Regions from separate parts of the Streptomyces sp. Inha503 genome, predicted to be linked through region 2. Evidence: riboswitches for the same ligand, from Rfam matches in the RefSeq annotation. Region 2 holds a riboswitch; each other region holds the start of a gene.
What was found. A riboswitch is a leader RNA that binds a small molecule or an ion and turns the genes downstream of it on or off. The one in region 2 is predicted to bind cobalamin.
Positions count from the first base shown of each region.

Region 1: it holds a riboswitch for cobalamin, as region 2 does, so the genes downstream of both, ACJX2R_RS09265 (CbtB domain-containing protein) here and ACJX2R_RS33740 (ribonucleoside-diphosphate reductase subunit alpha) in region 2, are expected to answer to the same signal.
Region 3: it holds a riboswitch for cobalamin, as region 2 does, so the genes downstream of both, metE (5-methyltetrahydropteroyltriglutamate--homocysteine S-methyltransferase) here and ACJX2R_RS33740 (ribonucleoside-diphosphate reductase subunit alpha) in region 2, are expected to answer to the same signal.
Region 4: it holds a riboswitch for cobalamin, as region 2 does, so the genes downstream of both, ACJX2R_RS09030 (ABC transporter substrate-binding protein) here and ACJX2R_RS33740 (ribonucleoside-diphosphate reductase subunit alpha) in region 2, are expected to answer to the same signal.

Region 1 covers NZ_CP178360.1:2,247,089-2,254,378, reverse strand. The annotation lists gene ACJX2R_RS09285 (alpha-L-fucosidase) at 1-187, shown strand, start outside; gene ACJX2R_RS09280 (polysaccharide deacetylase family protein) at 274-1,209, opposite strand; gene ACJX2R_RS09275 (polysaccharide deacetylase family protein) at 1,221-2,129, opposite strand; gene ACJX2R_RS09270 (MurR/RpiR family transcriptional regulator) at 2,222-3,121, shown strand; cobalamin riboswitch at 3,190-3,340, shown strand; gene ACJX2R_RS09265 (CbtB domain-containing protein) at 3,380-3,601, shown strand; gene ACJX2R_RS09260 (CbtA family protein) at 3,623-4,384, shown strand; gene ACJX2R_RS09255 (TetR/AcrR family transcriptional regulator) at 4,504-5,145, opposite strand; gene ACJX2R_RS09250 (FAD-dependent monooxygenase) at 5,246-6,739, shown strand; gene ACJX2R_RS09245 (sensor histidine kinase) at 6,816-7,290, opposite strand, start outside.
Region 2 covers NZ_CP178360.1:7,938,130-7,945,419, reverse strand. The annotation lists gene ACJX2R_RS33770 (IPT/TIG domain-containing protein) at 1-191, opposite strand, end outside; gene ACJX2R_RS33765 (hypothetical protein) at 725-1,012, shown strand; gene ACJX2R_RS33760 (hypothetical protein) at 1,060-1,230, shown strand; gene ACJX2R_RS33755 (GNAT family N-acetyltransferase) at 1,311-1,817, shown strand; partial or broken gene ACJX2R_RS33750 (ABC transporter permease) at 1,793-2,341, shown strand; gene ACJX2R_RS33745 (ABC transporter ATP-binding protein) at 2,334-3,167, shown strand; cobalamin riboswitch at 3,262-3,423, shown strand; gene ACJX2R_RS33740 (ribonucleoside-diphosphate reductase subunit alpha) at 3,603-6,020, shown strand; gene ACJX2R_RS33735 (ribonucleotide-diphosphate reductase subunit beta) at 6,038-7,069, shown strand; gene def (peptide deformylase) at 7,133-7,290, opposite strand, start outside.
Region 3 covers NZ_CP178360.1:2,150,299-2,157,588, forward strand. The annotation lists gene ACJX2R_RS08760 (glycosyl hydrolase family 95 catalytic domain-containing protein) at 1-1,006, opposite strand, end outside; partial or broken gene ACJX2R_RS08765 (ThuA domain-containing protein) at 1,036-1,149, opposite strand; gene ACJX2R_RS08770 (putative RNA methyltransferase) at 1,455-2,306, shown strand; gene ACJX2R_RS08775 (hypothetical protein) at 2,346-2,477, opposite strand; gene ACJX2R_RS08780 (hypothetical protein) at 2,620-3,279, shown strand; gene ACJX2R_RS08785 (hypothetical protein) at 3,553-3,774, shown strand; cobalamin riboswitch at 3,843-4,065, shown strand; gene metE (5-methyltetrahydropteroyltriglutamate--homocysteine S-methyltransferase) at 4,232-6,550, shown strand; gene ACJX2R_RS08795 (helix-turn-helix transcriptional regulator) at 6,562-7,290, opposite strand, start outside.
Region 4 covers NZ_CP178360.1:2,199,888-2,207,177, forward strand. The annotation lists gene ACJX2R_RS09010 (nuclear transport factor 2 family protein) at 1-238, opposite strand, end outside; gene ACJX2R_RS09015 (hypothetical protein) at 242-727, opposite strand; gene ACJX2R_RS09020 (ABC transporter ATP-binding protein) at 842-1,642, opposite strand; gene ACJX2R_RS09025 (FecCD family ABC transporter permease) at 1,669-2,682, opposite strand; gene ACJX2R_RS09030 (ABC transporter substrate-binding protein) at 2,739-3,785, opposite strand; cobalamin riboswitch at 3,840-4,054, opposite strand; gene ACJX2R_RS09035 (RNA polymerase sigma-70 factor) at 4,082-5,005, opposite strand; gene ACJX2R_RS09040 (carboxymuconolactone decarboxylase family protein) at 5,049-5,522, opposite strand; gene ACJX2R_RS09045 (hypothetical protein) at 6,048-6,176, shown strand; gene ACJX2R_RS09050 (DUF2165 domain-containing protein) at 6,331-6,879, shown strand; gene ACJX2R_RS09055 (serine/threonine-protein kinase) at 6,931-7,290, opposite strand, start outside.

The sequences.
Region 1 (7,290 bases), 5.7 Mb from region 2:
GGTCGAGTACGCACAGCTCCTGCACGACGCGTCCGAGATCAAGTACCGCGAGATCGACCCGTCGATCAAGGCACAGAACACCGGCCTCGGCGGCCAGCCGCCCGGCACCCTGACCCTGACCCTGCCGGTCGTCCGCCCCGATGTGGCGGTACCGGTCGTGGAACTGTTCCTGCGCCAGGACACCTGACACTGGATCGGGGGCGCGCCCCCGGTGGCGCGAGGTCGGCGGGGCGCCGGTGGTGTGGGAGGTGGTGTGGGGGTGGTGTGGCGCCGTCAGACGGCCGCGGCGCCTCGCGGGTCGGTGCGGTGACGTACCTCCTCCGAGGACCCGGGGTCGTTCGGGCGGTCCAGGGAGCGCCACCACCGCGCCACCTCGGCGCCGGTGGCGAACCATACGTCCCGGCGCCGCCGCATGTACGCCAGGAACTCCTCCAGCACCCCGATCCGGCCCGGCTTGCCGATGCAGGACGGCTCCAGGGTGATCACACAGCACAGCCCGTAGCCGTGGTACGCGTCGAACTCGGCGCACCAGTCGTCCAGGGTCTGCCCGTATCCGGCGATCCGCACCTGACCGGCGGGGTAGGCCGGTCCGTAGTTGAACATGAAGCGGGGGAAGTCATTGAGCTCCCAGTGGGCCGGAACGTCCACCAGCGGGGTGGCGCCGGGGCCGGTGGCCGGGTGCAGCAGGGTCGGCCGGTCGTCGCCCCGGGCCAGGGAGGTCCAGGTGAAGCCCAGTTCGCCCAGCACCCCGGCGGTGTCGTCGCCGATCTCCGCGGAGGGCGGCCGGAAGCCGGTGGGCCGCCGCCCGGAGATGTCCTCGAGCACCCGCGCGGAACGCTCGATGGCGCGGCGCTGCCCTTCCGCGTCGAGGGTCGCGTAGTCCTCCAGGCCGTCGCCGCGGGAGGCGATCTCATGGCCGCGGGCGGCCACGTCCCGCACCGTCCGGGGGTAGCGCTCGGCCACCGTCGCCGGGATCATCCAGCTGGCGCGCACATCGGCCGCCTCGAGGGCGTCGAGCACCCGGGGAGCACCGCGCTTGGGACCGTACTCGCCCATGGACAGGGTCTTGGGCCGCTCGTGGCAGGACTCGTCCAGCCGCAGCCAGAACAGCTCCGCGTCGAGGTTGACCGTCACCACGACCGCGCACCGGGCACCGTCCGGCCAGGGCGGGTTCTCCTCCAGCCGGGGCCGCGCCTGCTCGCTCTCCACCGCGTTCTCCTTCACTTGTCGCCCCCGGCGGCTCCGTGGTGGGTCCGCCACCACTGGGCGATCTGGCTTCCGGTGGCGAACCACACGTCGTCATGGGAGCGGATGTGCTCGATCAGCCGGCGCAGCAGCAGCGCCCGGCTCGGCTTGCCCATGACTTCCGGGTGCATCATCACCACGTAGCAGAGTCCGTAGCGGTAGTAGCCGTCGAACTCCCGCCGCCAGTTGTCCAGGGTGAGCTCGGTGCCGGCGATCCGGTCCTGGCTGCGCGGCTCCGCCGGGACGTCGTTGTAGGCGAACTGGGGGAAGTCGTCCAGCTCCCACTGCGCGGGGATCTCGATGAGGTCGGTGTCCTGCCCGTCGATCCGCCAGCGGTACGGGCGGTCGTCGCCGCGCATGGAGCTGGAGTAGGAGAAGCCGAGATCGCACAGCAGCCGGGGGCTGTCGGCGCGGAAGTCACCGGAGGGGGTGCGGAACCCCACGGCCGTCGTGCCGGCCACCCGCTGGAAGATCTCCTGGCTCCGCTCGATCAGCGCCCGCTGCTCGGCGATGGACCTGGAGTAGTACAGCTCGTGCAGATAGCCGTGGTGGCCCAGCTCATGGCCGCGGTCCGCGATGGTCTTCAGCAGGTCGGGCCAGCTCTCGCCGGTCCAGCCGGGGACGAAGAAGGTGGCGGGGATCCGGAAGTCCTCCAGCAGGTCCAGGATCCGGGGGGTGCCCCGGTGCGGACCGTAGGCGCCGAGCGAGAACAGCCGTGGGGAGCGCCAGATGTCGGGGGCGTGGCCGAGGTTGGCCAGCAGCGCCGGGCCGTCCACGTCGAAGCTCAGCATCACGGCGCAGCGGGCGCCGCCCGGCCACCGCGGGCGGTCGACCGCCCCCGGCCGGGGCCGGTAGCCGGGCGTCGGGGTGGCGGAAGTGGTCATGGAGGCTCCGTAGTATCTGCTACGAACTTGTCGTGAATGCGACGCGAGGAAAGTAGGATGCGCTACGGACGCGCGTCAAGAGAGGGCAGCCCATGGACATGGCGGAGATCCCGGAGGGTGCGCCGCTCCAGCAGCGGGTGGCGGCCGCCTGGCCGCGGCTCGCTCCCGCCGAGCAGAAGGTGGCGGCGTTCCTCAGAGAGCATCCGCAGGAGGTGGGCTTCTCCTCCGCCAGCGAGCTCGGCGCGCTCACCGGCACCAGCGACGCCACGGTGGTCCGCACCGCCAAGGCCCTCGGCTACAGCGGCTTCACCGGTCTCAAGCACGCCGTGGCCCGGTCACTCGCCACCTTGATGCGGCCCTCCGCGCGGTTGCGCAGCCGCGTCGAGCACATGGCCGGATCCACCGAGGAACTGCTGGACCGGGTTTTCGAGGACGCCGCCGAGGTCATCCACGAGACCCGGCGCGGTCTGCGCGCCGACGCCTTCGCCGCGGCCGTGGAGCGGCTGCTGCCCGCCAAGGAGGTCATGGCCTTCGGCGCCGGCCCGTCCGGCATCATCGCCGAGTACCTCGCGCTGAGGCTCAACCGGCTGGGGCTCAAGGCCCGTCACACTGCGGACATGGGCTTCAGATTGCCGGACGCGCTGGTGCCGCTCTCGGCGGACGACGTCGTGGTGGTCTTCGCCCCGGCCCGGCTCTTCACGGAGATCGAGGTCATCATCGACCATGCCGAGGAGGTGGGCACCCCGGTCGTCCTGATCACCGACGCCCTCGGCCCGGCCCTCGGCGACCGCGTGGCCGTCACCCTCCTCGCCACCCTCTCCGCCTCCGGGGCCACCCGCGAGACGCTCGGCTCGCTGGCCGTGGTCGACGCCCTGGCCCTGGCCGTGGCCTCCCAGTTGGGCGAGCGCGCGCTGGAGACCTCGGAACTCCTGACCCGCCTCCGCGGTCACTTCCTGCCGCCCAACAGCCCCCGTTACGGCCGCGACGAGTGATGCGGGTGCGTCCCTCCGGGGCCGTCCGCCCGGTACGAGAGAGGCGTCTCACCAGGTGGCCGGTCTTGGCCAGGCATCCGACACGCGGTACCGTCGGTGCGATATCGACGATGGTCTGACGGAAGCCGGTGGGAGTCCGGCACGGTCGCGCCACTGTGAACGAGACGTATCCGAAGGGGACGTCCGTGAGTCAGACCCGCAGCCATCGTCTTGTGCACCACCGAGATGGGACGCGAACTCCCTTAGGAGGCCACTGTCATGGCGCAGCATGTCGCGCAGCCGACAGCCACCACCCCCGCCCTCCCCGCCACACTGCCGCTGAAGGCGATAGCTCCCTGGGCCGTCTTCTTCGGCATCCTGATGCTGGTCCTGCTGTACTTCGTCGGCGCCGAGCAGGGCGCCACCGCGGTCGTCTCCGGCTCGGGTGTCCACGAGTGGGTGCACGACGCCCGCCATCTGCTCGGCTTCCCCTGCCACTGAGGCGAGGGACGCCGCACCCCCATGAACTCCGCAACGGTAAGAAACCTGCTGGTGCGGGGCATGCTCGCCGGTCTTGGTGCCGGTGTGCTCGCCCTGATCGCCGCCTATTTCCTCGGTGAGCCGAACGTCGACCGCGCGATCGGCTTCGAGGAGGCCCACGCCCCCGCGCATGAGCACGAGGTCGAGATCGTCTCCCGTAGTCTTCAGTCCACCGCGGGCCTGGCCACCGGTGTGCTCATCTACGGGATCGCGTTCGGCGGCATCGCCGCCCTCGCCTACTGCGTCGCCCTCGGCCGCGTCGGCCGCTTCAGCCCGCGGGCCACCGCGCTGCTGCTGTCCGGCTGCGCGCTGCTCGCGGTCTATGTCGTGCCGTTCCTGAAGTACCCGGCCAACCCGCCCGCCGTCGGCAACGGCGACACCATCGGCAAGCGGACGACGCTGTACTTCCTGATGATGGTGCTCAGCGTGCTCCTGGCGATCGCCGCCACCATTCTCGGCAAGCGGCTCGCCCCGAAGCTGGGCGCCTGGTACGCCACCGTCGCCGCGGTGGCCGCCTTCGCCGTCGTCATCGGGCTTGCGTTCGCCTTCCTGCCCGTCGTCAACGAGGTCCCGGCGGACTTCCCGGCCACCGTCCTGTGGCGGTTCCGGCTGTCCGCCCTCGCCATGCAGCTGATCCTGTGGGGTGGCTTCGGCCTCCTCTTCGGCGAACTCGCCGAGCGGATGCTGAACCCCAAGCCCGCGAAGGCCGAGGAGAGCCGGGCGATGGCGGCCGCCCCGAACTGACCACCACACCGAGACGCATGAGGGCCCGCGGAGAAATCCGGGGCCCTCTCGCGTTGTGCGGGCACTTGGCGGCCTAACGGCCTGGCGTCCCGGAGGCACCCCTGCGGGGCGGCCTGGAGTCACTTCCGCGGGGGCAGGTGCCGCAGTCCGTTCGCCAGCAGCGCGAACGCGTGCTCCGCGTCGGCCACCGCACCCGCGTACCGCTCGTCGGCCGGCTCCCCGTACGTCACGCGTGCGGTGTTGTCCTGTGCCAGTGACCACTGGACCGCGACGATTTGGACGGCGGCCAGCCGCGCGGTGAGCTCCGGGGTGTCCGCCGTCTCCCGCAGCGCCTCCGTGAGCGCGCGTTCGGCACCCGCCTTGAACCGCTCCATCCGGGCCACCAGCGAGGGTGTGTCGAGGATCATCCGGGTGAGCTTGAGGATCTGGGGATGGTCGTTGAGCCCGGTGATCGGGTCCCGTTCGCGCAGGCCCTTGAGGAAGTGCTCGCGCAGTGCGGTCAGCGGGGTGGTACGGGGCGGGCGGGCCCGTACGACGCGGGCGCTCTCGGTCTCGTGGTCGGCGAGACGGTGCACCACGAGGTCTTCCTTCGCCGGGAAGTAGGCGAAGAGCGTGCGCTTGGACACCTCGGCCGCCTCGGCCACCTGGGCCACCGAGACCTGGTTGAAGCCGTGTTCGAGGAAGAGCGTGATCGCCGCCTCGGAGATCGCCGTGTGGGTCCGCTGCTTCTTCCGCTCCCGTAGCCCTGGCTTGCCGTCCACGACGACCACCGTAGCAGAGCACTTGCCCCCAGGGGATTTCTGCACCTGGTATACATATAGTCCGAGGCGAGAAATCGAGGAGAGGGCGGGGACGATGGAGATGACGGAGAGCACGACCGAAGTCGTCATCGCGGGCGCAGGCCCGACAGGGCTGATGCTGGCGTACGAGCTGGCGCTGGCCGGGGTCGAGACCCTGGTGCTGGAGAAGCTGGACCAGCGCATCGAGCAGGTGAAGGGCGGCGCGATCCAGCCCCGTACGGCCGAACTGCTGGAATCGCGCGGGCTGCTGGAGCCGATGCTGCGGCGGGCCACCCCGCGCGACCCGGTGGGCGGGCACTTCGCGATGCTGCCCGTGTCCTTGGACTGCACCCCCTGGCGGACCAGGCACAACTGCCCGATCGGCATCCCCCAGTGGAAGATCGAGGAGGTGCTGGAGGAGCGGGCGCTCGCCGCGGGCGCGCGGGTTGTGCGCTCCACCGCCGTCTCGGAGGTCGAGTCGGACGAGGACGGCGTGGTCGTGACGGCGGACGGCCTACGGGTGCGGGCGCGCTATCTGGTGGCGTGCGACGGCGGCCACAGCACGGTGCGCAAACTGCTGGAGCTGCCGTTTCCCGGGCGGGCCGGGACCCATCAGGCGGTGCTGACCGACATCCGGCTGACCGCGGTGTCCTCGCTGGTGCCGAAGCAGATGGGACACATCAGCACCATGACCCGTCAGGCGGGCGGCTACTGGGCCATGCTGGTCCCGGTCGGCGGTGACCTCTACCGCTTCACCTTCGGGCGCGCGGACCAGGCGGACACCGCCCGCGACACCCCCGTCACCCATGAGGAGATCGCCACCGCGCTGCGGGAGGTGTACGGCGAGGAGACCACCCTCGGGGCCGTGGACAACTCCTCGCGCTTCAGCGACGCCACGCGACAGCTGGAGCGGTACCGCGTGGGCCGTGTGCTGTTCGCGGGCGACGCCGCCCATATCCATTCGCCGATGGGCGGCCAGGGGCTCAACCTCGGTATGCAGGACGCGTTCAACCTCGGCTGGAAACTGGCCGCGGTCATCCAGGACCGGGCGCCGAGCGGCCTCCTGGACAGCTACCACGCCGAACGGCACCCGGCCGCGGCCCGGGTCCTGCACCACACTTCGGCACAGCGCGTCCTGGCGGACCCGAACCCGAGCGAGGACGTGGCCGCCCTGCGTGACATCTTCATCGACCTGCTGCGCCTGCCCGATGCCAACCGCCACCTCGCGGGGCTGATGTCCGGGCTCTCGCTGCGCTACGAACTGCCCGGCGAACACCCCCTCACCGGGCAGCGGATGCCGGACGCCGACCTGGTCACCGAGGCCGGTGCCACCCGGCTGTCGGCGCTGTTCGGCTCGGGCCACGCCGTTCTGCTCGATCTGGCCGGAGCCGTCCCGGACGGCCTCCCGCTCCCGCCAGGCGTCGACCTCGTCCGGGCCACCTGCGCCGACGACCTGGGCGCCGCCGCCCTGCTCATCCGCCCCGACGGCTATGTGTGCTGGGCGGCGGACACCTCGGCCGCCTGTGACGAGACCCTGCTCGCCACGATCGAGGGCGGGCTGGTGAAGGCGCACTGAGCCGGGCGCGTCGGACCGAGGTCAGCCGCGCCCCGGACATCAGGGCGACGGCGCCCCGGCGCCCGGCCGTTGGCGCTCAGTCGTCCAGGGGGAGCAGGACGCGGAACGTGGCGCCCTCGTCCGGGGCCGTACGCACCTCCACCCGGCCGTGGTGGGCCGTCACCAGGGAGCTGACGATCGTGAGGCCGAGCCCCGCGCCGCCGCTCTTGGTACGGCCGCGGGCGTCATCCGCGCGGTAGAAGCGGTCGAAGGCGCGGGCGGCCTGCTCCTCGGACATCCCCGGACCCTCGTCGTGCAGCTCCAGCACCGCCAGACCGTCCTCGGTGCCGACGCCGATCCGGACCGGAGTGCCGGGCGGGGTGTGGGCCACCGCGTTGCCGACGAGGTTGGAGGTCACCTGGCGCAGTCTCGCCTCGTCGCCGAGCACCGGCGCGCCACCCGGCGGCCCGCCGCCGGGGCCGGTGAGGGTGACGGGGCGCCGTGGATCGAGCGCGCGCAGGTCGTGCAGGGCGTCGACGGCCAGGGTGCGCAGATCCATCGGGGTGGGATGG
Region 2 (7,290 bases):
GTGGCGGGGGTGCCGCCGAAGGACACGCCGGTGACACCGCGCAGGTTCTGGCCGAACAGCCGGACGTAGTTGCCACCCGCGGCGGGGCCCGAGTCGGGCACCACGGCGAGTAGCGTCGGCGGTCCCACCGGTGGCCAGTAGCCCGCGGTGGCGGCGTTGGCGACGGCGGTCGCGAGAGCGGTCGAGGTCATGGTCGGTCCTCCCGGGGAAGGGTTCGGGTTCCGGTTCGGGTGATGTGCGCCGACGGCACGCCGACGGGTGTGGGCACACACCGCCGGTCAACGCCTCGTCGTCACCGCGCGGTCGGGACAGACCGCACCGGAGCAACGGATGAGCCACGGGCGGCCGGTCGGGGCGCGGGAGCGGTGCGCGGATGAGGGCGGAGTCATGGGGCGGACGCCCGGCTCCTGGAGTGGCCGACGAGGTATGGGGCAGCCTCGGCGGCCACGTTCCCAGTTATCCACGCCCCTCGGCGTCGCTCAAGGCCTCACGGCGGCCATCACTCGTTTGGCGCATGAGGGCGCGCGGGGCGCCGAGCTTGTATGACAAGCGCTCGGCTATTCGGGCGAATGCGTGTCAAGGGGTATGGCTTGCCGTCGCCCTTCATGCCTCTAATGAGTGATATCGGCAATGCCGACCCAGCTGTGACATCGGCCGTGCCGACCCCAGCAGTGATATCGGCAGTGCCGACCCCCGTATGACCACCCGGGGAGGAAACGATCCGATGAGCCTCGCCGCGTTCCTTCTCGCCCTCGGCACCACCTGCCGGATCACCCGCTTCATCACCAAGGACACCCTGGCGGCGGGGTTCAGGATCTGGGTCGCCGACCGATTCGGCGACGACTCTCGCGCCTCCTACCTGGTCAACTGCGGCTGGTGCACCAGCACATGGGTGGCCGCCGCCATCGCCGTCTACGCCTCCTTGCTGCACACCACCGCGTGGTTCCACCTCCCGGCCACCGCCCTGACGCTCTCCTACCTGGCCGGTGTCGCCTCGCGGTGGCTGGACTGACCGACCCACCGCCCCCACGACGGACCTGAGGGAAAGGAAGGGCAACCATGGCCTGCAACTGCGGCGGAACAGCGGCTCAATGGCCGCCTCAACCCGTTGTCGTCTACGAGCTGACGCTGCCGGACGGTACGGTCCGGCGCTACGTCACCCACCAGGAAGCCGACGCCGCCAACAAGCGCGCGGGCTCAACCGGAGTGATCACCGCCGTCACCCAGTGACCCCGAGGACCCACACACCACACACCCCACAACCCGCGCACGGCTATCCGGCTGTCAGTGGCCTGCGGCAGACTGCGGGCATGGACATCACGATCAGGCGCGCGCGGGACGAGGAGCTGGACGGAATCGGGGAGCTCACCGCGCAGGCGTATCTGGGGGACGGGCTCCTGGACTTCGGGAACAGTGATCCTTATCTCGCCACCCTGCGCGACGCCCGCAGCCGCGCCGCCGAGGCCGAGCTGCTGGTCGCGGCGGACGCGGCGAGCGACGAGGTGCTGGGCGCCGTGGCGTTCGCCGTGCACGGCGGGGCGTACGCGGAGCTCGCCCGCCCCGGCGAGGGGGAGTTCCGGATGCTGGCCGTCCGCCCCGAGTCGCGCCGCCGCGGCGCCGCCGAAGCGCTCGTGCGCGCCTGTCTGGACCGGGCCCGCGCACTGGGCCTGCGGCGCATAGTGATCAGCAGCCAGCACTCGATGACCGCCGCCCACCGCCTGTACGAGCGGTTGGGCTTCACCCGTGCCCCGGAGCGCGACTGGGCGCCCCTGCCGGGGACGGACTTCACCCTCTGGGCCTTCACCGTGGAGCTGTGACGCCCCGCGCCGAAGCGTTCACAGGGGCCGCCGCTCAGCGAGAGACGTTCGCGCTCCAGCAGCTCCAGCAGTTGCTGTTCTCGATGATCGTGCTGGCCGTCGTGTTGGTGGGCTTCGGCCACTTCCCGGCTCCGGCCTGGCTGTTGATCATTCCCACGCTGGCCCTGCAATTCGTCTTCAACACCGGCCTGTCACTGATCGTGGCGCGGCTGGGGGCCAAAACACCAGATCTCGCGCAGCTGCTGCCGTTCATTCTGCGTACCTGGATGTATGCCTCGGGCGTGATGTTTCCGCTGGCCCGCACCCTCGAACACGCGGGAGCGAGCGGCTGGATCAGCGACGCGATGCTGGCGAATCCGGCGGCGGTCTACATGGACCTGATGCGGTACGCCCTGATCAACAATTACCCCTCGTCGAACCTGCCACCACATGTCTGGGCGCTGGCCCTCGGTTGGGCGGTCCTCTTCGGCGCCGGGGGATTCGTGTACTTCTGGAAGGCAGAGGAGCGGTACGGCCGTGGCTGAGCAAACCCTCGACAAAGGTGCCCAGGCGGAGCGGGCCGACCAGGCCGCTCAGGTGGCTTCCGCGCCGGCGCGGGTGCCCACCGTCATCGCCGACGACGTCCACATCGTCTACCGGGTCAACGGCGGCCCCAAGGGGAAGGGCAGCGCCACCGCGGCCCTCAGCCGTCTGCTGGGCCGGAAGAGCGCCCCGGGCATGCGTGAGGTGCACGCGGTGCGCGGGGTGACGTTCGTGGCGTACAAGGGTGAGTCGATCGGTCTGATCGGGTCCAATGGCTCGGGTAAGTCGACCCTGCTCAAGGCCGTCGCGGGGCTGCTGCCCACCGAGCGCGGCAAGGTCTACACCAACGGTCAGCCGTCGCTGCTGGGTGTGAACGCGGCGCTGATGAACGACCTCACCGGTGAGCGGAACGTGATCCTCGGTGGTCTGGCCATGGGTATGTCGCGTGAGCAGATCCGGGAACGCTATCAGGGCATCGTGGACTTCTCGGGCATCAATGAGAAGGGTGACTTCATCACCCTGCCGATGCGTACGTACTCCTCCGGTATGGCGGCCCGGCTGCGGTTCTCCATCGCCGCGGCCAAGGACCACGATGTGCTGATGATCGACGAGGCGCTGGCCACCGGTGACAGGAAGTTCCAGAAGCGCTCCGAGGCCCGGATCCGCGAGCTCCGCCAGGAGGCCGGCACGGTCTTCCTCGTCAGCCACAACAACAAGTCCATCCGGGACACCTGCGACCGGGTGCTGTGGCTGGAGAAGGGCGAGCTGCTGATGGACGGCCCGACCGACGAGGTCATCAAGGCGTACGAGAAGGAGACCGGCAAATAGCTCCCGCTTGGGCGTCGCCTGACCAGGGCATCCCACTCGCCAGGCCGGAACGCATTAGCACATTCATGCGAAACTCCGCAGCTCCGACACAAGATATGGGGGTGGGTGCGTCGGCCGACACAAGATGTATGCTCGTCCTCGCTGTCGCCGCAGGGGAATCCGGTGGGAATCCGGAACTGTCCCGCAACGGTGTACGTGTGCGCTCAATTCGGCGTGCCCGTGAGTCCGAGCACCTGCCGACGGCCCTGTGAACACGTCCCCCGGCCTCGAGGGTTGGGCCGATGGACGCTGCGTGGTGTGCCCGGCGTACGAGGAGTGCGGCATCGGCATGCCCGTACGCGCCCATCGCACCATCCTCGCGGCTCAGGGCCTGTCTGGAGTTGTGATCTGGGCTCGCCCCAGACAGGCCCTGACCGAGCGAAGGAGAGCACCTCAGTGACCATCGCGCCCGCCGATCCGGTTTCAGCGCAGGCGGCTTCTCAGGCAGCGGACGACGCGCCCGGGACCGCCCTGCTACGGACCCTTACCGGACTCACCGCCGATCTGCCCGCCACCGACCCCGGCAAGGTCGCGGCCGCCGCCCTGCGCGGCCGTCACCCCGGTTCGGACGAGGCGGAGTTGCGTGCCCTCGCGACCGAGGCGGCGGCCGGACTGATCGCCGAGGAGCCGGAGTACTCACGGCTCGCGGCGCGGCTGCTGGCGCTGACCATCACCGAGGAGGCGGCCGGGCAGGGCGCGGTCTCCTTCTCGGCCTCCGTCCGGGTGGGCCACCGCGAGGGCCTGCTCGCCGACTCCACCGCGGAGTTCGCCGCCGCCCACGCCGAGCGGCTGGACGCGCTGGTGGAGCGGGCCCTGGCCGACGGCGCCGACAACCGCTTCGGCTACTTCGGACTGCGCACCCTCTACAGCCGCTATCTGCTGCGCCACCCCATCACCCGTCAGGTGATCGAGACCCCGCAGCACTTCCTGCTGCGCGTGGCCTGCGGGCTCGCCGAGGACCACTCGGAGCGGGCGCTGGAGGACGTGGCCGAGCTCTACCGGCTGACCAGCACGCTGTCGTATCTGCCCAGCTCCCCCACGCTGTTCAACTCCGGCACCCGGCATCCGCAGATGTCGTCCTGCTATCTGCTGGACTCGCCGCTGGACGAGCTGGACTCGATCTACGACCGCTACCACCAGGTGGCGCGGCTGTCGAAGCACGCGGGCGGCATCGGCCTGTCCTACTCCCGCATCCGGGCGCGCGGTTCGCTGATCCGGGGCACCAACGGGCACTCCAACGGCATCGTGCCATTCCTGCGCACGCTCGACGCCTCGGTGGCCGCCGTCAACCAGGGCGGCCGGCGCAAGGGCGCGGCCTGTGTCTACCTGGAGACCTGGCACGCCGACCTCGAGGAGTTCCTGGAGCTGCGGGACAACACCGGCGAGGACGCCCGCCGCACCCACAACCTCAACATCGCCCACTGGATCCCGGACGAGTTCATGCGCCGGGTCGAGGCGGACGCCGACTGGTCGCTGTTCTCCCCGGCCGACGCGCCCGATCTGGTGGACCTGTGGGGCGAGGAGTTCGACGCCGCGTACCGGAAGGCCGAGGCCGAGGGCAAGGCCGTCAAGCAGGTCCCGGCGCGCCAGCTGTACGCCCGGATGATGCGCACCCTCGCGCAGACCGGCAACGGCTGGATGACGTTCAAGGACGCCGCCAACCGCACCGCCAACCAGACCGCCGAGCCCGGTAGGGTCGTCCACTCCTCCAACCTCTGCACCGAGATCCTGGAGGTCACGAACGACGGCGAGACGGCCGTGTGCAACCTCGGATCGGTCAACCTCGCCGCGCACCTGGACGAGGACGGGCAGCTGGACTGGGAGCGCCTGGACGCCACCGTCCACACCGCCGTGACCTTCCTCGACCGCGTGGTGGACATCAACTTCTACCCCACGGAGGAGGCCGGGGCCTCCAACTCCCGCTGGCGCCCGGTGGGTCTGGGCCTCATGGGGCTCCAGGACGTCTTCTTCCGGCTGCGGCTGCCGTTCGACTCGCCCGAGGCCACGGCGCTCTCCACGCGGATCTCCGAGCGCATCATGCTCGCCGCGTACGAGGCGTCCTGCGAGCTCGCCGAGCGCCACGGCCCGCACCCCGCCTGGGCCGAGACCCGCACCGCGCGCGGGGTGCTGCACCCGGACCACTACACCGACGCGGTGGCCACCTGGCCGGAGCGCTGGCAGGCGCTGCGCGCGCGGATGGCGAAGTCCGGGATGCGGAACTCGCTGCTGCTGGCGATCGCGCCGACCGCGACCATCGCCTCCATCGCGGGCGTCTACGAGTGCATCGAGCCGCAGGTCTCCAACCTCTTCAAGCGCGAAACGCTCAGCGGGGAGTTCCTCCAGGTCAACTCGTATCTGGTGGACGACCTCAAGAAGCTGGGCGTCTGGGACGCCCAGACCCGTGAGGCGCTGCGCGAGTCCAACGGCTCGGTCCAGGACTTCTCCTGGGTGCCCGCGGACGTACGGGAGCTGTACCGCACCGCGTGGGAGATCCCGCAGCGCGCCCTGATCGACATGGCGGCGGCCCGCACCCCGTACCTCGACCAGAGCCAGTCGCTGAACCTCTTCATGGCCTCGCCGACCATCGGCAAGCTCAGCTCGATGTACGCGTACGCCTGGAAGCGCGGCATCAAGACCACGTACTACCTGCGCTCGCGTCCGGCCACCCGGATCGCCCAGAGCGCCCGGGGCGGCGCGGCCGCGGCCGCCACCCCCACTCCCACCGTCCCCGTCTCCGTACAGCAGGTCCCGGCCGAGGCCGACGCGATCGCCTGCTCCCTGGAAAACCCCGAGTCCTGCGAGGCCTGCCAGTAATGCCCACCGCATCCGAGATGACCACCGTGAACACCGCGCCGGGCCACGCCAAGAACCTGCTGGACCCCGGGTTCGAGCTGACCCTGCGGCCGATGCGGTACCCGCAGTTCTATGACCGCTACCGCGACGCGATCAAGAACACCTGGACCGTGGAGGAGGTCGACCTCCACTCCGACGTCGCCGACCTCGCCAAGCTCTCCCCCGGTGAGCAGCACCTCATCGGCCGCCTGGTCGCGTTCTTCGCCACCGGCGACTCGATCGTGGCCAACAACCTGGTGCTGACGCTCTACAAGCACATCAACTCCCCCGAGGCGCGGCTGTATCTCTCGCGGCAGCTCTTCGAGGAGGCGGTGCACGTCCAGTTCTATCTGACGCTGCTGGACACCTACCTCCCCGACCCGGACGACCGCGCCGCGGCCTTCGCCGCCGTCGAGAACATCCCCTCCATCCGGGAGAAGGCGGAGTTCTGCTTCCGCTGGATGGACTCGGTCGAGAAGATCGAGCGGCTGGAGACCAAGGAGGACCGCCGCCGCTTCCTGCTCAACCTGATCTGCTTCGCGGCCTGCATCGAGGGGCTGTTCTTCTACGGCGCCTTCGCCTACGTGTACTGGCTCCGCTCGCGCGGACTGCTGCACGGCCTGGCGACGGGCACCAACTGGGTGTTCCGCGACGAGTCGATGCACATGGAGTTCGCCTTCTCGGTCGTGGACACCGTCCGCGAGGAGGAGCCGGACCTCTTCGACGACGAGCTCCAGCGGCAGGTCACCGACATGCTGAAGGAGGCCGTCGAGGCGGAGCTCCAGTTCGCCCGCGATCTGTGCGGGGACGGGCTGCCGGGCATGAACACCGCGTCGATGCAGGAGTATCTGGAGTGCGTGGCCGACCAGCGCCTCCAGCGGCTCGGCTTCGCCCCGGTCTTCGGCTCGGAGAACCCGTTCTCCTTCATGGAGCTCCAGAACGTCCAGGAGCTGACCAACTTCTTCGAGCGGCGCGCCTCGGCGTACCAGGTCGCGGTGGAGGGGTCGGTCGCCTTCGACGACGACTTCTGACAGACGTCAGCAGGGCCGGGCCCCGAGGGGCCCGGCCCTGCTGACGTACGGCACACGGCACACTCAGTCGTTCGGCACCGTCTCATAGCGGGCGGTGCCCTCGGCCATCTGCTTCAGCACATCCTTACGGTCGCGCTTGGAGAGCCGGTCGATGTAGAGGTAGCCGTAGAGGTGATCGGTCTCGTGCTGGAGGCAGCGCGCGAAGTAGCCGGTGCCGCGCA
Region 3 (7,290 bases), 5.8 Mb from region 2:
GGGCGACGCGCTCGTCGGTGGGCAGGGCCGTCGCGTCGCTGGTGCCCACGTCCAGCGAGGTACGGCGGAACAGCGCGCGGTGGTCCTCGACATGGCGACCGCGCAGCTGGCCGTACGGGCGGTTCGCCGCCGGGTTGAGGTCCCCGGCCGCCCGGCCCGCCGCGTCGCCATGGGCGTTCTCCCAGTTCACATAGGTGGTGCCGATGGCCACCAGGACGGTGGCCGCGTCGGCTCCCCGGACGGTGACGGTCCCGCCCGCGCTGGTGGTGGTGCCGCCCTCCGCGAGCACCCGCACCAGCGCGCGGAATCCCACCGCGCCGTCCACCCCGCCCGTGGCGTCGCCGGTCCCGTCGAGTGCGGCGGTGAGCGTATCGGGCGAGGAGAGGGAGGTGCGCAGCGGGCTGTCGAACGTGGCGCCGAAGGACAGGGCGCCCTTCTTCGAGGCGGACAGCCGGACGACGAGGACGCGGTCGGGAGCGCTGGCGAACGCCTCGCGGGTGTACGTCACACCGTCGCGGGTGTAGGTGGTGGTGACAACCGCCGAGTCCAGGTCCAGCTCCCGCCGGTAGCCGGACACCGTGCCGCCCGTCGGCAGCTTCAGGAGCAGGTTGCCGACGGTCTGGTACTGGGCCTGGCCGCCGGGCACGCCCAGGAAGTCGGAGTTGATCAGCGTCTCGGCCTCGGGCCACTTGCCGTCGAAGACGAGCTGCCGGATGCGGGGCAGGGCGGCAAGACCCTTGGGGTTGTCGTAGTCGTGCGGTCCGCCCGCCCAGAGGGTGTCCGCGTTGAGCTGAAGCCGCTCGGTCTCGGTGCCCCCGAACACCATCGCGCCGAGCCGCCCGTTGCCCAGCGGCAGGGCGCCCAGCCAGTCGGCGGCGGGCGCGCGGTACCACAGCGCCAGCGGCCGGTCCGCCGCCTGGTGGCCGCCGTGCCGCGCGGCATGGGCGGACCCGGCGGGCAGGCCGGCGGCGGCGAGGCCCGTTGTCGTCGTGGCGGCGAGGGCCATGAACCGCCTGCGCGGGACGTCGGGGGTCACTCGGCCACGCCCATGGCGTAGGTGATGCCGCCGAGGAGGTGCCGCCGGAAGGCGGGCTCGGCGTAGGACTCCTTGGTGTGGCCGAGGCCGGTGCAGAAGGCGCGGCCGCCCTTCGGCCGCCTGGGGGCGGAGCGGCGCGGGGCGCGGCCGGGGGTGGGCAGGTCTGGACGTTTCCTGTGCACGGGGAACCTCCGGGGAGAAGTGTGATTCTCAATGGGGGCTGGGCACAGCGCGCGCCGTCGCGCCTGGGGCGCAAGGGGACCGTACCGAGTCGGCCCCACTTTGCAAAGCCCGTTGACAAAATCCTGTGCCCGGTCTTCCGTTCACCGCCTCGTGGAAGATGGTGGGTGTGCGGCACCCCCGGGTCCTCCGCATAGGCTGGGGTCCTGTCAGGACAACGGCGGTAACGGGGGACACGATGCGGAAAGAGGCGGTTCGGTACCTTCACTGTCCGTACTGCTCCTGCGCCATGACGATGACCGACGGCACGCTGCGGTGCTCGCGGGGGCACAGCTTCGACGTGGCGAAGCAGGGGTACGTCAATCTGCTGCGCGGCGCCGCCAAGTTCAGCGCGGACACCGCCGCCATGGTGGCGGCCCGCGCGGACTTCCTGGCCGCCGGCCACTACGTACCGATCGCCGGGGCGCTGGCCGCGCTGGCACGCGAGACGGCGCCCGAGGCCACGGGCGGGGACCTCGGCTGTGTCGTGGACATCGGCGGCGGCACGGGCTATCACCTTGCCCGGGTGATGTCGGAGTTCCCGGACTTCGAGGGAATCCTGCTCGACATCTCCAAGTTCGCCGCCCGCCGGGCCGCGCGGGCCCATCCCCGGATCAGCGCGGTGGTGGCCGACGCCTGGGACGGGCTGCCGCTCGCCGACGGGGCCGCGTCGGTGATCCTCAATGTCTTCGCACCGCGCGATCCGGCCGAACTGCGGCGGATTCTGCGTCCCGAGGGTGTGCTGCTGGTGGTCACACCCCGGCCGGATCATCTACGGGAACTGGTGGCGGCGCTGGGGCTGCTGCGGGTGGGCGAGCAGAAGGACGAGCGCCTGGCGGACCGGCTCTCGGCGCACTTCACCGAGGTGGCCCGGGAGCGGTCGCGGAGCACCATGGCACTGGACCACAAGGCGCTGCCGCAGCTGGTGGGGATGGGCCCCAACGCATGGCATCAGCGGAGCGAGCAACTCGAGGAGCGCATCGCGCGGCTGCCCGAGCCCTGCGATGTGACGCTCTCCGTCACGCTCACCGCGTACCGCCCGCTGGTCTGACACCGGACCCCGGCCGCCACCGGGCTCCGCCAGGGGCCATCACGTCCAGACGGTGTGTCCGCCGTCCACCCGGATCGCCTCGATACCGCTGACGTACCGGGCGCCGCAGCGGTCCTGGGGCAGGACGAGCTGGGGCCCGCGCGGCTGAGGTGTCCCCGACCAGGGTCGCATTCACCGCCCCGCCTTCGGTCGAAGGTGATGCGAGCCGCCGGGCTGATGTGCCTGCCGGGCCGCACGGACAGACTCGTGTCCGTGCCGGGACAGTCGAACACCGTCTGCGCGGCGAGGCCGAGCAAGCAACAGGAGCAGAGGCATGTTCAAGGAGTGGCGGCATCGTCGGGCCGTGCAGCGGGTCAAACCCGGGGACGGGCGAGCCCTGAAGCGTTTCCGCTGGTGGCAGTCGCTTACCCGCGCACTGTTCCATCTTCGGCTGATGAACGACGACGGCCGGCAGACGGTCTACTCCGTCGACGTCAGGCATCAGAAGCACTCGTCTTCGTCCGGCAAGGTCATAGCCCACCTGTTCCTCGATGGCAGGCATCACGCCGAGTCCACAGTGCCTGCCGTCTTCCCCGTCCAGGGCGGCACCGTCGAAGTGAGGGCGAGCGGCTTCGGGCTCAAGCGCTGCCACTACGTCACCGCCGAGGGAGCCGAGTTCCAGCTCATCCCGGACCCCGCCTCCGCCGAGGGGCGCCGCGCGCGCTTTGACCGGTCGCACCCCGCGCTGAGCCGCTGCATCGGTTTCCTCTCGGTGATCGTGCTGGTGGTCGGTGTGGTCCTGCTGGTCCTTCAGCTCGCCGAACAGATCACCCGGGATCCGGACGGCTTCGCCCAGTACGTCGGGACCTTCACGTCGCCCATCCAGCTATCGGCATGGAGCAACACCGTGGTCGGACTCGTCACCGTGGCGGCCAGCACGGAGCGGGCGCTGCGGCTGCGCTACAACTGGCTGCTCGACGGCGGGGTGGGCTGATCCCGTTTCCCCGGCGAGGGACGAGCGGCGCGTTGCCCCACACGGAGGAGGGGCGGCCCCGGCCACCCGGCTATGTGGCGTCCGCACAGGCGCGCCCGCGCTGCTCCGGCTCGCCCCCGGCGCTTCCGCGAACAGCAACAGCGGATGACTGTTACCCCATTGGGGGGACGTTGGGCCGCGATCGGCCCGGCAAAGGGGCACCATGCATGCGAAGCCGGTCATTTCCGGCCGCTCATCCCCAGCCCGGCCGCTCATCCCCAGCAAGGAGTTCCCATGCGTATGCGGACCGCCGCCCTGACCGCCCTCTCTTCGCTCGCTCTCACCGCCGCGTCCCTCGCGGTCGGCGCGACCGGTGCCGTCGCGGAGGACGACCCCGATGTCACCGTCAACAACACCAGCAGCACGACCTTCCCCGGCGTATGCGCCAGCAACCAGTTCTCCTTCGTCACCGTCCCGGTCAATCTGGTGGGCGAGTCGGACTCCGGAGCGTGCTGATCCCCTGCTCCACGAGGCCATGAGGAGCGGAACCCCCGGCCGACGCGGCCGGGGGTTTCCCATGCCGTAGGCTGGCCGGCGCAGCTGGTTCGCCCCGTCCGCCAGGCGGGAGGCGTCGCAAGAGGGAACCCGGTGGGAATCCGGGACTGCCCCGCAGCGGTGAGCGGGAACGACCGCCGTCATACGCACTGGGTCCGGTGAGATGGGCCTGGGAAGCGACGGCCAGTAGGTGTCCTCCTGAGGAGGACGCGCCCGTGAGTCCGAAGACCTGCCATCTGCCCGCGTACGGACCACCCGTGCGCGGACATCCCGGTGACCTCGAGGGCGGGTCGGCGAACAGGTACCAGGTGGACGACCGCGCGCCTGCCGCGCGAGGTCGTGGCATCCGGTCCGTCACCCTTCGCGCTCTCCTCCCGTCGCCGGGACCTCAGGGATTCATCTCGCGAAGGAGATCTCCGTGACCACCAAGTCCGCGGCCGGGGCGGCACGGGCCACCGTTTACGGCTACCCCCGCCAGGGCCCGAACCGGGAACTGAAGAAGGCGATCGAGGGCTACTGGAAGGGCCGCGTCACCGCCGACGCGCTGAGCGCCACCGCCGCCGAGCTGCGCCGCGCCAACTGGCGGCGACTGGCCGGGGCGGGCATCGACGAAGTCCCCACGGGCGACTTCTCGTACTACGACCACGTGCTGGACACCACCGTCATGGTCGGCGCCATCCCCGACCGCCACCGGGACGCCGTCGCCGCCGACCCGCTCGACGGGTACTTCGCGATGGCCCGGGGCACACAGGACGTGGCGCCGCTGGAGATGACCAAGTGGTTCGACACCAACTACCACTATCTGGTCCCGGAGCTGGGTCCGGACACGGTGTTCGCGGCCGACTCCGCCAAACAGGTCGCGGAGCTCAGGGAGGCCATCGCCCTCGGGCTGACCGCGCGGCCGGTCCTCGTCGGCCCCGTCACCTACCTCCTCCTCGCCAGGCCCGCGCCCGGCGCACCCGCCGGCTTCGAGCCGCTCACTCTCCTGGACCGGCTGCTTCCGGTGTACGCCGAGGTCATGGCCGACCTGCGGGCGGCCGGTGCCGAGTGGGTGCAGCTCGATGAGCCGGCCCTGGTCCAGGACCGCACCCCCGCCGAACGACACGCGGTCGGCCGCGCCTACCGCGACCTCGGCGCCCTCACCGACCGCCCGAAGCTGCTGGTCGCCTCGTACTTCGGCCATCTCGGCGAGGCGCTGCCGGTGCTGGCCAAGGCCCCGGTCGAGGGGCTGGCCCTGGACTTCACGGAGGCCGCCGCGGCGCATCTGGACGCGCTGGCCGCCGTCGGCGGGCTGCCCCGCAAGCGGCTGGTCGCCGGTGTCGTCAACGGTCGCAACATCTGGGTCAACGACCTGGAGAAGTCCCTGGCCACGCTCGGCACCCTGCTGGGTCTGGCGGATCGGGTCGATGTGGCCGCCTCCTGCTCGCTGCTCCACGTCCCCCTCGACACGGCGGCCGAGCGGGACGTCGAACCGCAGATCCTGCGCTGGCTGGCCTTCGCCCGGCAGAAGACCGCGGAGATCGTCACCCTCGCCAAGGGCCTGGCCCACGGCACCGGCGCGATCAGCGCCGAACTGGCCGCGAACCGCGCCGACCTCGCCTCCCGCGCGGGCTCCCCCATCACCCGCGACCCGGCCGTCCGCGCCCGGTCCGCCGCGGTCACCCGGGCCGACGCCCGGCGCTCCCAGCCGTACGCCGAGCGCGCCGCGGCCCAGCGCGCCCACCTCCGGCTGCCGCTGCTGCCGACCACCACCATCGGCTCCTTCCCGCAGACCGGCGAACTGCGCACCGCCCGCGCCGACCTGCGCGCGGGCCGGATCGACACGGCCGGGTACGAGGAGCGCATCAGGGCCGAGATCCAGGAGGTGATCTCCTTCCAGGAGAGGACCGGCCTGGATGTGCTGGTGCACGGCGAGGCCGAGCGCAACGACATGGTCCAGTACTTCGCCGAGCAGCTCACCGGCTATCTGGCCACCCAGCACGGCTGGGTCCAGTCCTACGGCACCCGTTATGTCCGCCCGCCGATCCTGGCCGGTGACATCTCGCGCCCCGAGCCGATGACGGTGCGCTGGACGGCGTACGCCCAGTCCCTCACCGACCGTCCGGTCAAGGGCATGCTCACCGGCCCGGTGACGATGCTCGCCTGGTCCTTCGTCCGCGACGACCAGCCCCGCGGTGACACCGCACGCCAGGTCGCCCTCGCCCTGCGCGACGAGGTGAACGACCTGGAGGCGGCCGGGACCTCGGTGATCCAGGTGGACGAGCCCGCGCTGCGCGAGACCCTGCCCCTGCGCACCGCCGACCGGCCCGCCTATCTGGCCTGGGCGACCGAGGCCTTCCGGCTCACCACCGGCGGCGTACGCCCCGGCACCCAGATCCACACCCATATGTGCTACGCCGAGTTCGGCGACATCGTCCAGGCGATCGACGACCTCGACGCCGATGTCATCAGCCTGGAGGCCGCCCGCTCCCATATGCGGGTGGCCCGCGAGCTCGCCGCCCACGGCTATCCGCGCGAGGCCGGGCCCGGGGTGTACGACATCCACTCCCCGCGGGTGCCCGGCGCCGAGGAGGCGGCCGAACTGCTGCGGACGGGCCTGAAGGCCATCCCCGCCGAGCGGCTGTGGGTCAACCCCGACTGCGGTCTGAAGACCCGCGGCTGGCCGGAGACCCGCGCCTCACTGGAGAACCTGGTCACCGCGGCCCGTACGGTCCGCGGTGAGCTGCCCGCGTCCTGATCCGGGACCGGCTACGGGCGGGGAGCGGCGATGTGGGCACCTGTGACGCGCAGCAGGTCCAGCTTGCCCGCGTCGCTGCTTCCGGTCGCCGCCGTGTAGGTGACCATGCGCAGATCCGCGCCGGCGACGATGAGCACATCGCAGTCGAGCAGGATGTCGCCGATCTCCGGATGCCGGATCGTCTTGCGGTCGGAGGTGTGCTGGGTGGCGGTCGCCCGGGTGGCCCAGTGGTGGGCGAAGACCTCGGACTCCGCCCGTAGTTCCCGCACCAGGCGGGCGAGCCGGGTGTCGGCGGGGTAGCGGGAGACGGCGTCCTTGAGGTCGGCCACGATCGAGGTCTCGAAGGTGTCGGGTCCGCGCTCGGGGCGGACGCGGAGCACCGGGTCACGGGCGGCGGCACCGGTGCCGAACAGGGCGCGGGCGAGGTTGCGTTCGGCGGCCGGGAGCACGGTGGGGTCGCCGTGCAGGGCGCTCCACATGGCGTTCCACCACACCAGGGTCCAGTCGGCGGTGAACACCCCGATCGGGACGTCGCCCAGGCGCGCCGCGAGCCGTTGGACGCCCGGGGGCACATGGGCGCTGACCGTCCCGTCCCGCGGCGGCAGCAGCCCGGCGCTCCGGTACAGCTGGTCGCGTTCGGCGCGGGACAGCTGGAGGGCGCGGGCGAGGGCGCCGACGACCTGGTCCGAGGGGTGCTTCGCGCGTCCCTGCTCCAGCCGCAGGATGTAGTCGACGGAGAG
Region 4 (7,290 bases), 5.7 Mb from region 2:
CCCGGTCCCCGGCGATGAAGGCCACTCCGCCGGGCCGCGACTCGAGCCCCGCGTCGTAGGCGAGCATCAGTTCAAAGCCCTCGCGCACTTCGGCCCGGCCGCGGAAGGTCATGCCCGGCTCCGGGCCGACGGAGGCGCGGAACACACAGTCGTCCGTCATGAACTCCATCAGCAGGTCGAGATCCTTCCGTCGCCATGCCTCGCCGAAGCCCGCCAGCCGTTCCAGCGTCATCCCCATGAACTAGACCCTTCCTGCGAAGCGTGCGGTGAGGTAGGCATCCGTGTTCGGGCCGTCGGGGTTGGCGAGCACATGGCGCAGCCAAGCGCGGCGTTCGAAGTCGGTGACGGCCAGCTCCCAGACGCAGCCGATGGCCTCACCGGGGTGCGGTGTCAGCGCGTCCGGCCGCTCCAGGGGTGCCGAGAACAGCCGCTGATGGATCTCGTTCTCCCCGTGCCACCAGTCCACCAGCGCGAAACAGCGGTCGGCCGCGTCATGCGCGATGGCGAAGCCGATGCCATAGCGGCTGTCGGTCCGGGCGGGGCCGGGCAGCGCCGAGGCCGCGGCCTCCACGGTCGCGGCCACCAGCGCGGGACGCGGCACATCGGTCCACGCGCTGATGCCGTACACCTTCACGGCCCATTCACCGACCGTCTCCAGGCCCAGGAAGCCGATGGCCCGAGGGCGATGCGGCCGCCGAAGCACGACCGATCCCCGTTGCGTACCCATGGCCCGCCCTCCTCCACGACGACACGAGTTAAATGATTAGCAGGTGTCGTCACTCTCGCGCAACACATGGCCCCAAGCTGCGCGCCATGGATGGAGGTGTCCGTCACGGCCTTCTCACGGCTTCGCCGTCCGGCGCAGGAAGCGGATGACCGGGTGGCCCGGACCGTGGCTGACATCGGCCCGGACGCCGTAGACCCGCTTGATCAGGGACGGGGTCAGCACATCGCCGGGAGTGCCTTCGGCCACGACGTGTCCCTCGCGGAGGACCAGCAGGCGGTCGCAGTACATCGCGGCGAGGTTGAGGTCGTGGAGGGCGATCACGGTGGCGATCGGCAGGCCGACGACGAGGTCGAGCAGATCGAGCTGGTGCTGGATGTCGAGGTGGTTGGTCGGCTCGTCGAGCAGCAGCTCGCGCGGTTCCTGGGCGAGGGCGCGAGCGATCTGGGTGCGCTGGCGTTCGCCACCGGAGAGGGTGTGCCACGACTGACCGGCCCGGTCGGTCAGTCCGCTGCGCTCCAGGGCCGCGTCGACGGCCCTGGTGTCCGCGGCGGAGGCCGACGCCCAGGCGCGCCGGTGCGGGATGCGGCCGAGGGCCACCACCTCGCGGACGGTCAGTTCGGTCTGGGTGTGGGCGTGCTGTTCGACGGTGGCGATACGGCGGGCCGTGGCACGGCGGCCGGCCCGTGGCAGGGCACGGCCGTCCAGGGTGACCGCTCCGGCGGAGGGGGCGAGGATCCCGGCGAGCAGCCGCAACAGGGTTGACTTTCCGGAGCCGTTGGGGCCGAGCAGGCCCACCGTCTCGCCGGGGCGCAGGGTGAGGGTGACGCCGTCGACGATCAGCCGGCCGTCGGTGCGGCGGCTGACCCGGTCCGCGCGGAGCCCGGACGCCGCTTCCGGAGTGGCGGCGGACTCCATGCCGGGGGTTTCCGCGGTGGGGTCGGTCATGTCTTCCTCCGCCCGCGGTAGAGCACGGCGACGAAGGCCGGTACGCCGATGAGGGACGTCACCACGCCCACCGGGACCTCCTGGGGGTCGATGACGGTGCGGGCGGCGGTGTCCACCCACACCAGGAAGATGGCCCCGGCCAGTGCGGTGACCGGCAGCAGACGGGCGTGGCCGGAGCCGGTGAGGGCGCGGGTGGCATGCGGGAGGACCAGGCCGACGAAGCCGATGGCCCCGGCGGAGCTGACCAGGGTCGCGGTGAGCAGCGCGGTCGCGCACAGCAGGACGAGACGGGTACGGGCCACCCGGACACCGAGCGCCGCCGCGGCCTCCTCCCCGAAGGCGAACGCGTCCAGGGTGCGGGCGTAGCCGAGACAGACCACGAGGACGGCGGCCAGGACGCCGGTGCACAGCAGTACATCGCCCCATCCGGCGCCGGTGAGCGAGCCGAGGAGCCAGAACAGCACGGCCCGGGTGGTGTCGGCGTCCGCGGAGGTGAGGACGATGAACGAGGTCAGCGCGGAGAACAGCTGCATGGCGGCCACTCCGGACAGCACCACGCGGTCGGTGCTGCCGCCGAGGCTGTGGCTGAGCACCAGCACCAGCCCGAACGACACCAACGCACCGGTGAACGCGCCCGCCGACAGGGACACGGCCCCGCCGCCCACGCCGAGCACGACCACGGTGACGGCGCCCGTGGAGGCGCCCGAGGACACCCCGAGCACGAAGGGATCGGCCAGTGGATTGCGCAGCAGGGACTGCATCACGGCCCCGCAGAGGGCCAGTCCCGCCCCGCACACCGCGGCGAGCAGTGTGCGCGGCATGCGCAGGTTCCACACGATGCCGTCCCGAAGCGGCGGCAAGGTGCTCTCCCCCAGGCCGAGATGGGCGGTGACCGCCGCCCATACGTCGGCGGTGGAGATGTCGGCCGGGCCGATGGTCACGGCGAACGCGACCGACGCGAGCAGCGCGGCCGGCCCGCCCGCGATCAGCAGCAGGAGGCGGACGCTCACGCGGCGGATGCCCAGGTGACCAGTACTCGCGCGGCGGGTGCTCACATTCCGAGTACTCACTTGGCGAGCCCGAAGTCGCGCAGCCCGGCGGCGACCTGTTCCACCCCTTCGACCGTACGGAGGGACGGGTTCATGGCCTGCCCGCTCAGCAGGATGTACCGCTTCTTCCGCACGGCGGTGAGATTGCGGGTGGCGGCGTTGGTCTCGAGGAAGCGCGTCTTGGCCCTGGCGGTCTCCGCGGTCTGCTGCTTGCGCGTGAGGTCGCCGAGGACGATGACGTCCGGGTCGCGGTCGGCCACGGTCTCCCAGTTGATCTGCGGCCACTCGTCGTGGGTGTCGGAGAAGGCGTTCTCCGCCCCGACGGCCCGGGTGATGGCGCCCGGCGCGCCACAGCAGCCGGCGAGGTAGGGCGACTGGGAGTTGGCGAACCAGTACATGAGGGTGACTCCGGAGGCGTCCACTCCCGCCGTGGCCCTGCGGACGCGCTCCTTCAGCCGCGCGACGAGCCTCTCACCGCGCTCCTCGACACCGAAGGCGTGGGCGAGATCGCGTATTTCGCCGTACACCACATCAAGCGTGAGGGGTTTGCCGCGGGAGCCGTCGCCACCGCTGTCGGTGTCCCGGCCCGCCGCGCAGTCGGACGGCGAGACATAGGTGGGCACGCCCAGCTTCTCGAACTGCTCGCGGGTGGCCACGCCGCCCTTGCCGAGGGTGGAGACGAACGAGGCGGTGACGAAGTCGGGTTCGGCGTCCAGGGACTTCTCGAAGGACGGCGCGTTGTCGGCCAGCCGGGGCACCGTGGCGTTGGCCTTCTCCAGGCCCTTCATCACCGGGTCGGTCCAGGTGGCGGTGGCCGCCATGCGGTCGGCGAGGCCGAGCGAGAGCAGGATCTCCGTGGTGCCCTGGTTGAGCGAGAGGGCCCGCTTCGGGGCGGACTTCAAGGTGACCTCGTGGCCGCAGTTGTCGATCGTGCGCGGATAGCCCGCACCGGCGGGCCTTCCGGCGTCCGCGTCGTCATGGCCGGAGCCACCGCACGCGGTGAGCAGAAGAGCGGGGGCGAGCAGGAACGCCGCGGTACGGCGGGCGGAGCGGAGCACGGGCAGCCTCGGTGGTCGGGGCTCGTACGCGGAGCCTGGGCCTACGGACGTCCTCCGCGCGCCGGGCGCGGAGGTGCCAGCAGGTCTTCGGACTCGGGCTCGTCCGGACGGGGCCCCTTCCCGGTGCTCGTTCGCGCCGGCCCCACGGCCGCCACGGACTCCTCCCAGTGGTGTCACATGCCCCGCCCGTCCCCCTCACCGCTGCGCGTCAGTTCCGGATTCGCACCGGATTCCCTGGCCTCGGATGTGGCACGACTGGCTCCCCGAGCCTACCAAGCGCGCCGGGCGGCCACATCCCACGGTCAGTCCGTGCGCCGACGGGCCCGCCTCACCTCGCGGTCCACGGCCCAGGCGTCCCCGACCGGCCCGAGGTGGCCGAGCTTGTCGGGGTTGACCACCGTGCGGATGGTCTGGATCTGCCCGTCGAGCACATCGAGGACCAGGGTGTGGAGCACCTTGCCGTCCCGGTCGCGGAGGATCGCGCCGGGCTGGCCGTTGACCTCGTGCGGCTCGATCGACGCATCGATCCGCAGCAGCCAGGGGAAGACGTTGCCCAGCAGCCGCGCCACGTTCTCCGCGCCCATGACGGCCCTGGCCAGCTGCGGCGCCTTGCCGCCACCGTCCCCGACCAGTTGCACATCGGCGGCCAGCAGCTTCCGCAGCCCGCCCACATCGCCGTCCTTCAGCGCCTCGAAGAACCGCGTGGCCAGCTCCTGCCGCTCCTGGCGGTCCGCTTCGAACCGCGGCCGCCCGGCCTCCATGTGGCGCCGCGCCCGCACCAGCAGCTGCCGGCACGCCGCCTCCGACCGCCCCACCGCCGTGGCGATCTCGTCGAACCCGAAGGCGAACACCTCCCTCAGTACGAACACCGCCCGCTCCAGCGGGCTGAGCCGCTCCAGGAGCAGCAGCGCCGCCATCGACACCGAGTCGGCCAGCTCCACCGCCCGGGCCGGATCCTGGTACGGGTCGCTGAGCAGCGGCTCGGGGAACCACGGGCCCACGTACTCCTCCCGGCGCACCCGCGCGGAGCGCAGCACATCGATCGAGACGCGGGTCACCGTGGCGGACAGATACGCCTTGGTGGACGTGGGCCGGGTGGCCGAGCCGTCGAAGCGCAGCCAGGTGTCCTGCACCGCGTCCTCGGCCTCGCTCACACTGCCCAGGATCCGGTAGGCGATCGAGAACAGCAGTGGCCGCAGCTCCTCGAACTCCTCGACCTTGCTCACGCCGATTCCCCCCTGGACGACCGGCCGGACAGTCCGACACCGATCAATGGAACTGCCCGACCTGGTAGTTGCCCGCCGGCTGCTGGGTGATGACGTTCAGCCGGTTCACCATGTTCATGAACGAGACCAGTATCACCAGCGCGGTGAGCTGCTCCTCGTCGTAGTGCTTGGCGGCGTTCGTCCACACCTCGTCGCCGACGCCACCGGCCGCGTCCGCGACCCGGGTCCCCTCTTCCGCCAGCTCCAGCGCGGCACGCTCGGCGTCGGTGAAGACGGTGGCCTCCCGCCACGCCGCCACCAGGTTGAGCCGCACCGCGGTCTCACCGGCCGCGGCGGCCTCCTTGGTGTGCATGTCGATGCAGACGGCGCAGCCGTTGATCTGGCTCACGCGCAGCGCCACCAGCTCCTGTGTGGCGGGCGGCAGCGGCGAGCCCTTGACCGCCTTGCCCGCGGCCATGACGGGCCCCAGGACCTTGCCCGCGGTCGGGCTGGCGGAGTAGTTCAGTCGCGCGTCCATGGTGTGCTCCTCCGTGGTTGTCGGTGGCTACACCCCTGAGACGGGGTAGCCCGGCCCCCTGTGACATGGACGGATGTGACCTGCGTCTCCCCGTCACCGGGCCCGCTGAGCCGAACGGGTGACTTCTCCCGCTTTCCTTGTCACCGCCCTGCGGTTTTGCGTTACTGGGGTTGATGAACCCGGATCGGCAGCCCATCCCTTTCGGGGGAGTTCGCCGCCGACCGCGACGGTCGGCAGCGCTCTCGGATGGGCGCTCCGTACCCCGCGACGAGCAGTGTGTTCGTGTACGACACGACCACCTTCGCCCAGACCACCGTCACCGGAATCATCCCGGGCGGCTCCCCCGGGGCGTGGCGGTCCTGCCGAACGGCTCGTTCGCCTATGTGGCCAGGTGTGGGTGACCAACAACAACAATGACACGGTGACCGTGCTCACGCCGTCCGTGACGCTCGCGACCACCCTGACACGGCCAACGCCGTCACCGGTCCGCTGCCACTGGGCTCGGCGGTCACCAACGCCAGTGGCGTGGCCAGCCTCAGCAATGTGGTCGTCCCGCCCAACGCCCTCACGGCGGCGACGTACACCGCCGCCTTCGCCGGGGCGCCCGGCTTCGGCCCGTCGTCCTCCACCGCCTCGCTGACCTTCACCGGCTGACGCTCCGGCGACGACCGCGTCGTGCCCTCCGGGACCGCCACACCGGAGGGCACGACAACGCATCACCTACGGCGTCCATGACCGCCGTGATCCAGACAGTTGTACGCTACGGCTCGGTCCGATCAACGGAATACAACGGGGAGACTGAGTCATCGTGAGCGAGCGCACCGGCAGAATACGTTCCCCTCGCACCTACTCCGCCGTCTCGGGGGTGCTCACCGGGACGATCGCCCTCTACATCGCGCTTGTCGCCCTCGGCAACATCACCGACTTCGACTCCAATCAGCAGTTCGTCCGCCATGTCCTGGCGATGGACACCACGTTCAAGGACGACGACCTGATGTGGCGGGCCATCAAGTCCACCGCGCTCCAGGACACCGCCTACGTCGCCATCATCGTCTGGGAGAGCGTCGCCGCCCTGGTCCTGCTCGCCGCGACGGCCATGTGGGGCGTGGGATTGCGCGGGGGCAGCGTCCACCGCGCCCGCCAGGCCAGCACCGTGGGGCTGTTGATGCTGATGGTGCTGTTCGGCGCCGGGTTCATCGCCATCGGTGGCGAGTGGTTCGCCATGTGGCAGTCCAAGCAGTGGAACGGGCTGGAGGCCGCCACCCGCGTCTTCCTGATCTCCGGGATCGTGCTGCTGCTCATCCATCTGCTCGCGGCCGAGCGGGACGAGCGGATCGAGCCCGGTTCCACGGACTGATCGGAGTCGCGGCCCGACCGCCGACCTGTCGTCATACCGGACCCCCACCCTCTACGCGGGTGGCAACGCGGCGGCGGCCGACCCGGCGAGGTCGGTGGCCAGTTCGCAGGGCTGGTCCTTGCGGCCCGCTCCCTTCAGGACGAGGGCCACCCGCTCGGTGCCCTTCACCCGGTCCAGGCCGGTGTAGTCGCGGTGGACCACCTCGACGCGGCAGCTCCCCGGGCCCTCGTACTCCGGCATGACGATGGCCTGGTGATCGCTGAGCCTGGTCGACCGGGCGTTCTTGTCGCTGGGCAGGTCGCCTTGGTCGAAGCGCAAGTCCACCTCGTACTCGCTGGTGGTGCTCTTCCACTGGCAGTCCCAGCGGCCGAATCCGACGTCCGGGTCCCGGGCGTCGATGCCGGGCACCTT